DNA from 4 places in the Nitratireductor sp. GZWM139 genome. Region 1 is predicted to be linked to each of the others. Evidence: riboswitches for the same ligand, from Rfam matches in the RefSeq annotation. Region 1 holds a riboswitch; each other region holds the start of a gene.
What was found. Region 1 has a riboswitch for cobalamin ahead of cobW (cobalamin biosynthesis protein CobW). Riboswitches for the same ligand answer to the same signal wherever they lie in the genome.
Positions count from the first base shown of each region.

Region 2: another riboswitch for cobalamin. It lies ahead of NDI72_RS04270 (ribonucleoside-diphosphate reductase subunit alpha); the one in region 1 lies ahead of cobW (cobalamin biosynthesis protein CobW).
Region 3: another riboswitch for cobalamin. It lies ahead of NDI72_RS03410 (TonB-dependent receptor plug domain-containing protein); the one in region 1 lies ahead of cobW (cobalamin biosynthesis protein CobW).
Region 4: another riboswitch for cobalamin. It lies ahead of NDI72_RS08710 (LLM class flavin-dependent oxidoreductase); the one in region 1 lies ahead of cobW (cobalamin biosynthesis protein CobW).

Region 1 is NZ_JAMQML010000014.1:42,379-46,052, forward strand. It holds gene cobN (cobaltochelatase subunit CobN) at 1-892, opposite strand, end outside; gene cobW (cobalamin biosynthesis protein CobW) at 897-1,934, opposite strand; cobalamin riboswitch at 2,111-2,308, opposite strand; cobalamin riboswitch at 2,637-2,836, shown strand; gene NDI72_RS16590 (HupE/UreJ family protein) at 2,872-3,492, shown strand; gene cobU (bifunctional adenosylcobinamide kinase/adenosylcobinamide-phosphate guanylyltransferase) at 3,509-3,674, shown strand, end outside.
Region 2 is NZ_JAMQML010000003.1:24,470-28,143, reverse strand. It holds gene NDI72_RS04270 (ribonucleoside-diphosphate reductase subunit alpha) at 1-2,427, opposite strand, end outside; cobalamin riboswitch at 2,523-2,735, opposite strand; partial or broken gene NDI72_RS04265 (PLP-dependent aminotransferase family protein) at 2,826-3,002, opposite strand; partial or broken gene NDI72_RS04260 (amino acid ABC transporter ATP-binding protein) at 3,089-3,674, opposite strand, start outside.
Region 3 is NZ_JAMQML010000002.1:206,000-209,673, forward strand. It holds gene NDI72_RS03410 (TonB-dependent receptor plug domain-containing protein) at 1-1,244, opposite strand, end outside; cobalamin riboswitch at 1,370-1,581, opposite strand; gene NDI72_RS03415 (ABC transporter substrate-binding protein) at 1,858-3,510, shown strand; gene NDI72_RS03420 (ABC transporter permease) at 3,592-3,674, shown strand, end outside.
Region 4 is NZ_JAMQML010000006.1:3,143-6,816, forward strand. It holds gene NDI72_RS08700 (crotonase/enoyl-CoA hydratase family protein) at 1-749, shown strand, start outside; gene NDI72_RS08705 (DUF1330 domain-containing protein) at 755-1,177, shown strand; cobalamin riboswitch at 1,411-1,607, shown strand; gene NDI72_RS08710 (LLM class flavin-dependent oxidoreductase) at 1,781-2,836, shown strand; gene NDI72_RS08715 (ABC transporter substrate-binding protein) at 2,836-3,674, shown strand, end outside.

The sequences.
Region 1 (3,674 bases):
GCCGCGTGGTGGCGGTGACCACCTGAAAAACCGGCACGCCAAAGCGGTCGAACAGCGTTTTTTCGCCGGGCTCCGCGCCGCTCGAAAAGGCCGTCGCGGTGATGAGCGCCTGCGGCTCCAACGCCTCCACGGCGTTGCGCACGAGATCGGCGGCAACCGGGTCACGCAGGCTGGAAACGAAAACGGGAACCGCACACAGCCCCTGTTCCTCAAGCGCCTCCACCAGCGCGTCGATGGGCGCAACATCGCTTGCCAGCAGCATGGAGCGATAAAAGAGGATCGGCACGACAGGCCTGTCGGCATTCGCACTGGCCGGGAAGAACGACGCTTCGACAATGCCATGGCCCGGCGCATAGAAACCGGCCTTGGCCACCGGTTCCGCCTCCGGCGCTTCGATGTCCCGCCCCGCAAGGCACGCAAGCTGCATGGTCAGCGCGCGCATATTGTCCGGTCCGCCTTCGCGGAAGCAGGCGAGCAGCGCCGCGCGCGCTTCCGGCGAAACGGTGGAGCGCTCGGCCAGGCGCGCGTCGTCCTGATGGCATTCGCCGGGAAGCAGCGCCAGCGCGATGCCCTTTTGCCGGGCCAGTGCGGAAAGCCGGTCGCAGCCATAGCGCCACCACTCATAGCCGCCCAGCACCCGCACCAGAATGACGCGGGCATGCGCTGCCGTGTTGTCGATCCACAGATCGACCGACATGGGGTGTCTCAGGTCGCGCAGTGCGGCAAGGCGCAGCGCGGGCAGGGCCTCGCGCTGCGCCTGCCATGCAGAGGCAATCCCCGCCAGATCGCTGTCGGTGAACGACAGCGCCACCATGTCCGCCGGCGACTGCTGCAGATCGACAGGCTCGATCAGATCGTCGAGTGAGGCACTGGTGGTGGCGAGGATGTGCATCGGATCAGGCCGAGAGAAGGCTTTCGATACGCGCGCGGTCGATGCCCTTGAGACCGATCACGACAAGCCGCGTCTCGGCGGCTTCGCCGGCCTTCCACGGGCGGTCGTAATGGTGCGACACGCGCGGACCGACTGCCTGCACCTGCAGGCGCATGGGCTTGCCCTTCACATGCGCAAAGCCCTTGAGGCGCAGAACCTCGCCGGTCTCCACCGCCGCATTGACACGCGCTTCCAGATCTTCGGGCCGCAGAACCGATGGCAGATCGACAACGAATGTATCGAAATCGTCGTGCTCATGGTCATGCGCATCGTCGTGATGCGTCTTGCGGTTCTCGATGTCGTCCTCGACGGCAAGCCCGAGACCCAGCAGCAGGGCAGGGTCCACCTTGCCATGCGCGCTCGGCACGATCTGCACATTGCGCGACAGATGCCCCGCAATCCGCGCGCGGGCGCGCCCGGCGGCTTCCTCATCCAGAAGATCGTTCTTCGACAGAACGATCAGGTCAGCGCAGGCCACCTGGTCGTCGAACACTTCTTCGATCGGATCATCATGGTCGAGCGAATCGTCGGCTGCGCGCTGTGCATCCAGCGCGTCCATGTCCGCAGCCACATGACCGTCGGCAAGCGCCGGCCCGTCCACCACGGCAATCACGCCATCGACCGTCACACGGTTCTTGATTGCCGGCCACTGAAAGGCCTGCACCAGCGGCTTTGGCAGCGCCAGACCGGACGTCTCGATCAGAATGTGATCGACCTTCGGCTCACGTGCGAGGATCTGGTCGAGCGCCGGCACGAAATCATCGGCAACCGTGCAGCAGATGCAGCCATTGGCCAGTTCGAGAACGTTTTCCTCGGGGCAATTGTCCAGCCCGCAGCTTTTCAGCACCTCGCCATCAATGCCGGCATCGCCGAACTCATTGACGATGATCGCCAGCCGCTTGCCATGCGCGCCTTCCAGAACATTGCGGATCAGCGTCGTCTTGCCGGCGCCGAGAAAGCCGGTCACGACGGTGCAGGGAACCCGGTCGAAACTCGTGGTCATGGGATATCCTTCAGGTGATGGAGTGTGGAGAACGATAAGACGCGGGTGAGGGGCGCACGGGCCTTTTGCGGCCGCGTACTGGCAGAGACACCATGAATGGTCGGGAGAAGGCGCGCAGCGGCGCTGTCAGCAGTCACAATGCACACTCCTTGCCCGGGACACCCGCCAGGCGGTCAGGATTTCATTCGCAGACGGCAGGTTTCCTGGCTCACGGGTCGATGCGCTTTCCAGCCTTCCCAGGGCAAACCCCAGTGGCGTGTCAGGTGCGCTCTCCGCTTACAGTTGCGGGGACAGCTGCGGCATTGGGCAAGGCCCGCACCGCATTCCCTCTAGGGTCAGTACCTATCAATATGACCGCAATGGCGTTCGATAGACCAAGAGATGCGAGGAAAAGCCCGCAGAGCGGGGCCTCTCCCCGGTCAAGGGGTTTGACGCGGCAGATCGCCGGTCTATCGAGCGTCCTTCGGATCGGCCTGTTTTGCACGGGCAACTTTGTCGCAAGACCTTGAAAGACATGAAGTCTTCCTACTGTCTTGCTTCGCGTATCCGCACAAATCAGGCCGACCATTGTGGTCATATTGATAGGTCCTGACCCTGGCCCTCTCCATTGCGGGAGAAGGACCGTCTGCTGCGCATTTACGGCTCGCCTGCCACGTCTGTCAATGTGGGCAACAAAGCGTTTGCGGGGCGTGGCGATTCTTGTATGCTCCGCCCGCTGTCGGTTCCGCTGAAGCGGACCCAGAGGGAACGTGGTGCGGCGCAATCGCGCCAAAACCACGGCTGCCCCCGCAACTGTAAGCGGAGAGCGTTTTCCTGATAGCCACTGAGGCATGACGCCTTGGGAAGGCTGGAAAACGCATCGACCCGTGAGCCAGGAAACCTGCCGACGGCCTGAAAGAAACACCGTAACCCTCGGGTGGAGGGGAAAGGACCGGACATGAACACGCGTTTCCTGCGCACTTTTTCCGCATTCGCTTTTGCATCGCTCTTCGCAACCAGCGCCCAGGCCCATCACGCCATGGACGGGCAGACGCCCACGACCCTTTACGAAGGGCTGGTTTCAGGGCTCGCCCATCCCGTGATCGGGCTTGATCATCTGGCCTTCATCGTCGCTGCCGGCCTGTTTGCCGCCGTCGCCGGCATGAGCCTTTTCGCGCCGCTTCTCTTTGTTGCCGGCTCGCTTGTCGGCGTCGGCCTGCACCTGATGCTGCTCGATCTTCCGGCAGCCGAAATCGTCATCGCGGCAAGCGTTCTTGCTGGCGGCTGGCTTCTGGCGCGCGGTCGGGCCGTGGAAAGCCACATGCTCGTCTTCGCTCTGTTCCTGGTGGTCGGCGTGTTCCATGGCTATGCCTTCGGCGAAGCCATTGTCGGCAGCGAACAGACGCCGCTCATCGCCTATCTCGCAGGCCTTGCCGCAATACAGAGCGCCATCGCGCTTGGCGTCTATTTTCTCGTCCGCTCGCGCGGCTGGGCGGTTGAGGCCATGCAGCCCCGGCTTGCTGGCGCCGCCATTGTCGGTGTCGGCGTAACCTTCCTTGCCGGACAGCTTGTCGGCTGAGCCGGCGGATCTGACGATGCGTTCACTTCATTTCGTTCTGGGCGGCGCGCGCTCCGGCAAGAGCCGCCATGCCGAAACGCTGATCGAAGCCGCACCCGCGCCCTGGCACTACATCGCCACGGCCCAGGCCTTCGATGACGAGATGCGCGAACGCATCGCCATTCACCGCGCGCGGCGCAAAG
Region 2 (3,674 bases), on a different contig from region 1:
ATCGTGGATCAGCGCCGCGTTCACCACGGTGAAATCGCCCGACATGTTCGATTTGACGAACAGATTCTGGTAGGCGGGCTCGATGGACTGGGACACGCCGCAGATATTGGAAATGGTGGCGGTGGGCGCGATGGCCATGCAGTTGGAATTGCGCATGCCGGTTTTCTTCACCCGCTTGCGCAGGCTCTCCCAGTCAAGCGTTGCCGCACTATCCATCTCAACGCCCGGTCGCGCTTCTTCCAGAAGCCGGATGGAATCGATCGGCAGAACGCCCTTCGACCAGAGCGAACCGTCGAAGCTGGCATAGCGCCCGCGCTCGGCGGCAAGTTCCACCGAAGCCGCAATCGCATGATAGCCGATTGCCTCCATGCTCATATCGGCAAAGGCGACCGCCTGTTCACTCTGATAGGGAATGCGCAGCTTTTGCAGGGCATCCTGAAAGCCCATCAGGCCGAGACCGACCGGGCGATGGCGCAGATTGGAATGGCGCGCCTCGGGAATGGTGTAGAAATTGATGTCGATGACATTGTCGAGCATGCGCATGGCGGTGCCGACCGTGCGCGCCAGCCGCGCCAGATCGAGCGCGCCATCGGCAATGTGATTGACGAGGTTCACCGAACCCAGATTGCAGACGGCCACCTCGTCCCTGGACGTATTGAGCGTGATTTCCGTGCACAGATTGGACGAATGAACGACACCCACATGGCCCTGCGGCGAACGGATGTTGCACGGGTCCTTGAAGGTGATCCAGGGATGGCCGGTCTCGAACAGCATGGTGAGCATGCGCCGCCACAGATCGACCGCGCGCACGGTCTTGAAGACACGCAGTTCACCGGCTTCCGCCTTTGCCTCATAGGCCTCGTAGGCAGCGCGAAACGCCTTGCCATAAAGGTCGTGCAGGTCGGGCGTCTCGTCAGGCGAAAACAGCGTCCACGAACCGTCCGCCTCGACGCGTTCCATGAACAGGTCGGGCACCCAGTTGGCCGTGTTCATGTCGTGCGTGCGGCGGCGGTCATCGCCCGTGTTCTTGCGCAGATCGAGGAACTCCTCGATGTCGATGTGCCAGCTCTCCAGATAGGCGCAGACGGCGCCCTTGCGCTTGCCGCCCTGATTGACGGCGATGGCCGTGTCATTGGCGACCTTGAGGAACGGCACGACGCCCTGGCTCTCGCCATTGGTGCCCTTGATATGCGCGCCGAGACCGCGCACCGGCGTCCAGTCATTGCCGAGACCGCCGGAATATTTGGCAAGCAGCGCATTGTCCTTCACCGCCTTGAAGATGCCGTCGAGATCGTCAGCCACCGTGGTGAGGAAGCAGGAAGAAAGCTGCGGGCGCAGCGTGCCGGAATTGAACAGGGTGGGCGTGGAGGCCATGAAGTCGAAGGACGACAGAAGGTCATAGAACTCGATGGCGCGCGCCTCACGGTCGATCTCGCGCACGGCAAGCCCCATGGCGACACGCATGAAGAACGCCTGCGGCAACTCGAACCGAATGCCCCCGGCATGCAGGAAATAGCGGTCGTAGAGCGTCTGGAGGCCAAGGAACTGGAAGTTCAGATCACGCTCGGGCCTGAGCGCCGCGCCAAGGCGCGCCAGATCGAAACGGGCAAGCTCGGGGTCGATGAGCTCGCTTGCAATGCCGCTCGCGATAAAGTCAGGGAAATAGCTTGCATAGCGCTCCGCCATTTCGGCCTGCGTCGCCTGCTCGGACCTGCCGGCCACAAAGGTAAGCGCCTCGCGCCGCAATTTGTCGAGCAGAAGACGCGCGGAGACGAACGCATAGTCAGGCTCCTGCTCCACCAGCGTGCGGGCGGCAAGGATGGGCGCAAGCGACAGCTCGTCCTGACGGATGCCGTCATAGAGATTGCGGCGGGTTTCCGTGAGGATCGGTTCGGCGGAAACGGTCTTGAGGCCGGCACAGGCTTCTTCGACGATTGCGGCAAGCCGCGCCTCGTCCAGCGGAACCAGCGTTCCGTCATCCGCCGTCATCTGCAGGGCGGATTGCGGGGCTTCCACACTGGCCGTCCCGGCGGCGCGTTCGCGGGCGCGCTCCTCGCGATAGAGCACATAGGCGCGGGCAACCCGATGATGCTCGCCGCGCATGAGGGCGAGTTCCACCTGATCCTGAATTTCCTCGATGTGGAACAGACGGTCGGCATCGGCCCGGCGCGTGAGCGCGGACACGATCTGTACGGCAAGCTCCTCGACAATTTCATGGACACGGCGCGAGCCAGCGGCGGTGGAACCCTCAACCGCCAGAAACGCCTTGGTCAGCGCCACCGCGATCTTGGCGGGATCGAACGGCGTGACGCCGCCACTACGGCGGATGACGCGGTAACCCGGTTCAGACGATGCGGTTTCGGTGTTTGCAGTGGAATGCGGAACCGTGGCGGTTCCATTGGTGTTTTGTGCTTCAGTCGCCGGCATGTAGACCCCCGTGGCGGTTGGACGGGGGCGCGGAGACATGCGGCGCGACGGCATTGCCGTGGCGACACACGCACCACCGGGACACCCCGCCCGTGGACGTTTATTTCGTCATGGCAGGTCTCCTGGCTCGCAGGTCATCACCGCTTTCCGGCCTTCCCGATGCGCTGGGGCATCAGTGACACAGAGTGAAAGCGGCTCGCTGCTTACAGTTGCGGGGGCAGCGCCGGCCTTGCCCAGAGGCGCACCGGCTTCCCTTTTCACTTCCGATCCCACGAGGAATCGAAAGAACCATAACCCCTACAGTTGGTATCTTCTGGATATATGAAGTCAATATATTGTTTCCGGGGAAAGCAGAAACAAACTGCTGGATTATTCGCAACGCCGCTTTGGGCATGGCTCTACGGCGCGCGTGTGATCTCCTCCAGAACGGAAAAAATCCGTTCATCGTCGCATTGAGCAACGTTGAAACGCAGGAACCCGCAGGCGGAGCCTGACAGGCTGAAGGCGTTTCCTGGCGCGAGCACCACGTCCCTCTCAAGCGCATGGCGGGCAAGCGTGGCCGCATCCAGCCCGTCGGTCACTGCCGCCATCATTCTGTGCGTGGCAGGCGCCAGATTTTCCGCCGGGCGCTCAGGCGCGCCGGCGGCAGTTGGTCAAGATCTCAGGCGAAACTCGACGTCTTGAGGAATTCGGCAAGGCGTTCGGTCTGCGGCTTCAGGAACATCACCTTCGGATCCCCCTCCTCGCCGATTACCCCCTGATTCATGAAGATGACGCGGGAGGAAACCTCGAAAGCGAAGCGCATTTCGTGGGTGACCAGAAGCATGCTCATGCCATCGGCAGCCAGATCCTTGATCACCTGAAGCACTTCGCCCACCAGTTCGGGATCAAGCGCAGACGTTACCTCATCAAAGAGCATGAGGCGCGGGTTCATGGCGATGGCGCGGGCGATGGCCACGCGCTGCTGCTGACCGCCGGACAGCTGGCCGGGGTAGTGATCCGCGCGCTGGCCGAGACCGACGCGCTCGAGCCATTTCTCCGCGACGCTGCGCGCCTCGTCGCGCGCCATCTTCTTCACCTTGATCAGGCCGAGCATGACATTGGATGCTGCGGTCATGTGCGGGAACAGGTTGAACTGCTGGAAGGCCATGCCCGTCAGCGCGCGCTGGCGGGCGATTTCCTTCTCGCTCTTGCGAACGCGCACGCCGTTGCGCTCTTCATAGCCGATGGGTTCACCATCGATGAGG
Region 3 (3,674 bases), on a different contig from region 1:
TGCAGACGCGTTCCGGTCGCATCGATGAGATAGGAGGCGGTTGCCCGGTATGTGGTGTGCCCGCCGAATTCGCTGTGCTCGTCCTGCCGGAGGCCGGCTGTCAGCGTCAGGTTTTCAACCGGCGTGGCAATGGCCTCGCCCCAGACGCCTGCGATCCAGAAATCGGAATCGATCTGGGGGTTGAACATGCCGGCGGGAAAGACTGCGCTCTGGCGTTCGTAATCCGCGCCACCCTGAACCGTCAGCCATTCATTGACGTCGAATGCGCCCAGATAATCGGCCTTGTAGCGGCGACCGTCATAAGAGCCGTCGAACGCGGTGCCGGTGATGGAGCGTTCCAGGTCGAAGGCCTGCACGGAAACCGTGTTGCGGAAGCGGCCGTTCATCAGGTCGAGATTGAAGCCGGCCCGGCCGGCCAGCTGTTTGCTGTGGTTGGTCGCCGTCAGATTGTCGCTCGGCAGAATGGTGCCGAAGCCCTGATTGTCGAACTCGGCTTCCGCGTCGATGTAGAGCGCCGAGCCGAATACGGAGAACACGTCTGAAAATGCATGCTCGGCATTCACGTCGAAGGTGACGTTCTCATAGCCATCGCGCTCCGTGCCCGAAGCCGCAGCCGAAATGCCGTCGGTGCGGTAGCCGGTTGCGTTGATGGAGAGTTTCGACTGTTCGTTCGCCGCCCTGAAACCGTAGGAGCCGCCGACCGTGCCGTGCGAGCCGCCTTCGCCCTGAATGATATGGGCGATGCCCGGTTCGATGTCGCCCAGCGTCGACAGGCTGATCACACCGGCAATCGCATCGGAGCCGTAAAGCGTGCTCTGCGATCCCTTCAGCACTTCGATGCTCTGCAGGCCGCCCGACAGAAGATACTGGTAGGACGTCTGCACCTGCGGGCTGGTCGGATCGGAAATGTCGATGCCGTTATAGAGCGTCTTCACATAGCGGCGCGGCGCGCCGCGGATCGAAAGGCTGCCCTCTGCGCCAACGCCACCCGGCGATGAGAGGCTCACACCCGGCAGCAGGTCGAGATACTCGACGGCCAGCGGCAGGGACTGTTCCTCGATCTCTTCACGGCCCACCACGTCCACCGTCGACCCCACGGTGGAGGCCTCTGCCGGTGTGCGGTTGGGCGTGATGACCAGTTTTTCAAGCACATAGTCTTCTGCGCCCGCCATGGTGGCTGAAAGGCCCGTCAGCAGCGCCGAAGCGCTGAGCAGGAGCCGGGTGCGATAACGTCTGGATGGCATGCGTGCTCTCCATGAGAATGCTGCTTCTTTTGCTGGAGAGCGATGGCTGTCTGAATCTGTCCCCCGCCAGCGATGACATTTCGTCACCACTGCGAGATCCACAGCCCCGGAAGCGTCCCGCATCCGGTCGGTGACGGCTCAAGGCAGGTTTCCTGGCTCGCGCTTCATCGGCTTCCTCGCCTTCCCGGGGCATTGCACCCAGTGGCATAGGAGGAGCCTCGGCGCTCACAGTTGCGGGAGCAGCCACGGCTGCGGCCTGATCATGCAGGGCCGTTCCGTGTTCCCTTTTCCCCGGCATGCGAGTGCCTGCCGGAGCACCTCAAGCGAACAAAATTCGCTTACCAACTGGCTCCGGCAGCGTCAATTGCGGCCTGTGGGACGGCTGTTCCACCCATAACGGTGCAGGTGGCGGGTATTGTCAGTACAGGTTTCGGAAATTGTTGCGAAATCGGCTCTATTTGTCAGTTTTACGGCTCATTTGTCGCAAACTCGTCATTTCAACGGTCGAAAAACCTGCAAAACTTACCATTGGCCCCGGTCGTTTTTTGACATCGCTGGCGCGATGGGAAATGCTGAACACAAACTGATAACGGCAAGAAATGGGAGTGCGTCGATGACGTTTTTCAAGAGCAATGGCGAGAAAGTGCCAGCCCGCGTCGCCGAAATGGCGAACGAAGCGCGCGTCGGAAAAATGGACAGACGTGAGTTCCTGGCGCTGGCAAGCGCACTCGGCGCATCGACAGCCGCCGCCTACGGCATGCTCGGCCTTGCGGCACCCACCCATGCGCTCGCTCAGGAGCCCAAAATGGGCGGCACGCTGCGTGTGGCCATGTTCATCAAGGATCCGAAAGACCCGCGCACGGCCGACTGGTCCGAGATCGCGAACGCCATGCGCCAGACGCTTGAGCCGCTGGTGAAATACACGCGCGACTTCACCTTTGAGGGCCGGCTTCTGGAGAGCTGGGAGGTCAACGAAGACGCCACCGAGTACATTCTCCACGTGCGTCCGGGCGTGACCTGGAACAATGGCGACGCCTTTACCGCAGACGATGTGATCTACAACTTCAACCGCTGGTGCGATCAGACGGTGGAGGGCAACTCCATGCCCGCCCGCATGGCCGCACTCATCGATCCGGAGACCAAGAAGGCGCGCGAAGGCGCGATCGAGAAGGTCGACGACATGACGGTGAAGCTCAACCTGTCAGCCCCTGACATTTCCATCATTCCCGGCATGGCCGACTATCCGGGCCTGATCGTGCATCCGAGCTTTGATGAGACGGGCCGTGATTTCATCGCCAATCCCATCGGCACCGGTCCCTTCGAACTCGTTTCATACGAAGTGGGCAACCGCGTCGAACTGAAGAAGCGCGAAGACGGCAAGTGGTGGGGCGGCGAGGCCTATCTCGATGGCATCGAGTTCATCGATTACGGCACCGATCCATCGGCCATGGTAAGCGCCTTCGAATCCGGCGAGATCCACACCAATTACGAGACCACCGCCGATTTCGTGGACATTCTCGACGCCATTGGCCTGGTCAAGTCCGAGGTCACCACGGCAACCACGATTGTGGCCCGCACCAATGTCAACAACAAGCCGTATGACGATGAGCGGGTGCGCCGCGCGCTGCAGATGGCCGTGGACAACGCCACAGTTCTGGCGCTTGGCTACGACAATGCCGGCGAGGTGGCCGAGAACCACCATGTTTGCCCGATCCATCCCGAATATGCGGAGCTGCCCAAGATCGAGCGCAATGTGGACGCGGCCAAGGCGCTGATGGAAGAGGCCGGCCAGATGGAGCATGAGCACGAGCTGATCTCGGTCGACGAGGACTGGCACAAGAACACCGGCGACGCCATTGCCGCGCAGCTTCGCGAGGCGGGTTTCAAGGTCAAACGCACCGTTCTGCCGGGCTCGACCTTCTGGAACGACTGGACGAAATACCCGCTGTCCATGACCAACTGGAACATGCGCCCGCTCGGCATTCAGGTGGTCGCGCTCGCTTATCGCACAGGCGAGGCGTGGAACGAGTCCGCCTATTCCAATCCCGAACTCGACAAGCTGATCGAACAGGCGCTGGCCATTCCGGACCCCGACAGCCGCCGCGAGGTGATGAAGCAGATCGAAGAGATCCTTCAGGGCTCCGGCATCATCATCCAGCCCTATTGGCGCAAGCTCTACAATCACTCCGTGGAGACCGTGATGAACCACGGCATGCACCAGACCTTCGAGATCGACCTGGAAAAGGTCTGGCTCGACGAGGGCTGAGACCCGGAACAAGGGGGCCGCACGGGCCCCCATTGCGCAGGCAACCAACAACAACCTCCGTAAACGGGGGAAGGGGAAACCGTGCTTGGATTTATTCTGAGACGTATGGGCGTCATGGCATTGACGATGCTGTGCCTGACCCTTGTCGTGTTCTTTCTGGTCAA
Region 4 (3,674 bases), on a different contig from region 1:
TTCTGACGCTGAACCGCCCGTCGAAACTGAACGCTCTGAATTACGCGACCAATGATCGGCTGCTGTCGCTGCTCGATGAGATCGAGGCGGATGAGGCAATCGGCGCCGTGGTGGTGACAGGGGCGGGGGATCGGGCGTTTTCGGCTGGCGGAGACATACATGAATTCGCCGAGAGCATAAGGCAGGGCGCAGAAGAAGCGGTGCGCGCCTTCTGTCGTCGCGGCCAGCAGATGACGGCGCGCTTCGAGGCGTTTCCCAAGCCGGTGATCGCGGCGGTCAATGGCATCGCCTTCGGGGGCGGCTGCGAGATCACCGAAGCGGTGCATCTGGCGGTTGTCTCCGAGCAGGCGATTTTCGCGAAACCGGAGATCAATATCGGCATTCCGCCGACATTTGGCGGCACGCAGCGCCTGTCGCGACTGGCGGGGCGAAAGCGCGCGCTGGAACTGCTCCTGACGGGAGATACGTTCGGGGCGCAGCGCGCCCATGAGCTGGGGCTGGTGAACAGGGTGGTGCCTGCGGAAGATCTGCTTCCTGCGGCGTTTGAGCTGGCGGAGCGCATCCTGCAGCATTCGCCACTGGCGGCCGCCCGGATCATATCGGCCGTGACGCGGGGCATAAACACGACGATTGAAGAGGGGCTTCTGATCGAGCGCGAACAGTTTGCCCGCATGTGCGCGACGGCAGATGTGCATGAAGGGCTCGACGCATGGATCGAACGGCGTACGCCCGTCTATCAGGGAAGGTGAAGCAGATGACGCGTTACACCGGTTTTACCAAGGAGATCTGGGAGGCGTTTCGGGCGGATGCACGGCCGGGGCCGGTCCAGATGCTCAATCTCATCAAGCTGCGTGAGCGGGCGGATTATCCGGATGGCCGGGTGGCAAGCGGTCGGGACGCCTATGCGGAATACAGCCGGATCAGCGCGCCCGTTCTGGAACGGTTGGGCGGGCGCATCGTCTGGCGGGGCGGTTTCGAGCTGATGCTGATCGGCCCGCAGGCAGAGGCGTGGGACATCTGCTTCATTGCCGAATATCCATCGGTCGGCGTGTTTGCGCAGATGATGCGCGACCCGGCCTACCATGAAGCGCTGCCGCATCGTCAGGCCGGCGTTACGGACAGTCGGCTCGTCCGCTTCGCCCCGCAGCCCGGCGGTGTGAATTTCGCCGGGGGCTGAAGGCGACTTCCGGTTGCTAGAGCCCTGATCCTAGAGCAGTTTGTAGAACTTCTCGAAGGCGAGATAGGTCGACTTCACGTGCTGCCGGGCAAGCCACGATCGAGGCGCTCTCCTCATCGCTTGCGCGAATGGTGGGCTTGGCGAACCGGTGCATGTTGCGGCAAGCCAGCTACGCGTCGGCCGTTCTTTCGCGCAAACGCCTTTCGCGGTTGCGTCGCGGTTCCTTCGCGGATAGGGTCGCCGCCGCATGCGGTTCCGCCTTTCGCGGATGAAAAGGGAACCCGGTGCGGTCTGCCAGACAGACCAATTCCGGGACTGCCCTCGCAACTGTAAGCGGCAAGTTCTTTCCAATGCCACTGGCGAAAGCCGGGAAGGCGGACCGAACGTTCGAGCCGCGAGTCAGGAGACCTGCCTCATGCATAGACCATGAACGCCGGACGAGGTGCGCCGGCAGGAGGCCCAGAATGCATGCAGGCGCTTTGCCGGCAATGAGTCCGTCTATCGGGACGTCACGTCTCCGATCCGTTTCCCGATTTCCTTCGGCGCAGGCCGAACTGAGCCGATTGTTCCAATGTGGTGCGCCGCATTCGGGCGGGTCGCGCCATGCGCGTTGATCTGGCAGGCTTTGCCCGCGAAGGCGCGCTTGGCGACCACCGGGCGCTGATGCGTCTTGTCGAACGGGCGGACGCGCTTGGTTTCGGCGGCATCTGGTTCAACGAATTTCATTTCGGTCGCGAAACGCTGCCCTATCCGTCCACGCTTCTGCTTGGCGCGGAGGTTCTGGCGCGGACGGAGAGGCTGCGGTTCGGCACGTCGATCCTCGTTTTGCCGCTCTATCATCCGCTGCTGCTTGCCGAGCAGATCGCGCAGCTCGATTTTCAGAGCGGCGGGCGCGTGGATGTGGGGATCGGGCGCGGCACCGAGCCCGGCACATTCACCGCGCTCGAGATTTCGCGCGATGACGCATCAAGGCGGTTTGCCGAAGCGTTGAGGATCATGATCGACGCCTGGACGAAGCCGCATTGTTCGGCGGATGGCGGGCCGTGGCGTTTTTCCAACGTCTCCGTCGGGCCGCCGCCGGTGCAAAAGCCGCATCCGCCGATTTATGTCGCCGGCGTCTCGGAAGAGACGGTCGACATCGCCGCCAGGAACGGTTTTCCGCTTCTTTTGAGCCTTGAACCCAATGAAGCGCGGCAGTTGCCGGTGTTTCATGCAGCGCTTGATCGCCATGGCGGGTCGCGCGCGCCGCTCGCCGCCTCATCGCTGTCGCGTTACGTGATGATCGCGCCGACCCGGGCGCAGGCCATGGAGCGGGTCGATGCGCTTCTGGAAAAGCTCAATGCACGGCGCGCGGCACGGGCGCTGGAGCGTGGAATGCAGCCACCTGCGCCGCGTGATCGCGCCGCCATGCTGGCGGATTTCACCATCGCGGGAACGCCCGAGGATTGCCTTGCGCAATTGCGCGCGCTCTCGGCGGAGACCGGCGCGAACAGCATTCGCTGTCTGTTCAGCGCCAACGGCCTGATTGCCAACGATGTGGCGCTCGCCGGCATGGAACTGTTTGCAGCGGAGGTCATGCCAGCGCTCGGCCAGCCAGACCAAACCCCATCCCCAGTTGAAAGCGCCGGCGGCATGCCGGCCATAGAAGGAGTGAATTGATGTCGCGATTAATCGGTCTGCGCGGGCTTGCGGTCGCAGGTTTGGTTCTGGTGTCTGCGCCCGCCTTTGCCGATGAGGCGGGCTTTCCCTACACGGATGAGAATTGCGGCTACACCACCACCTATGAGGCGCCGCCGGCACGGGCGGTGACGCTGAGCAACAACGCCACGGAGATGATGCTGGCGCTCGGTCTGGAAGACCGCATGGCCGGGACCTCCTATATGGCGAACCTCAAGATCAGCCCCCAATACGAGGCGGCGTACAACACGGTTCCCGTGCTTTCACCGCTGGTCGCCACCACCGAACAGCTGATCGAGGCGGAGGCCGATTTCGTCTATGCCGGTTATCCGGACGGGTTCAGCGAAAGCCGCCACACGCGCGATCAGCTTCACGATCTGGGCATGAAAACCCGCCTCAACACCGAGGGCTGCAATCTCGGCAAGTTCGGTTTCGACGAGCTTTATGCGGAAATCCGCTCCATGTCGGCAATCTTCGGCGTGCGCGAGCGCGGCGAGGCTTTGATCGCCGACATCGAGGAGCGCCTTTCCGAGGTGGAAGCAAAGCTCGATGGCGTTGAGGCCATGCCGGTGTTCATCTTCAATGGCGGCGAATCCGCACCGCGCGCCGTGCTCGGCAACACCATGCTTTCGCATGTGGTCGAGCGGGCCGGCGGGGCGAATATCTTTGGCGACGTGGCAAACCGCTATGGCCAGGTCTCCTGGGAGCAGATCGCCGAACGCGCGCCTGAATACATCGTTGTCTATTATTCAGGCACGGCCGGTGGCCAGGTGGTCGGCGATCCGGCCGGTGAGCTGGGGCAGGCGCGCATCGAGATCCT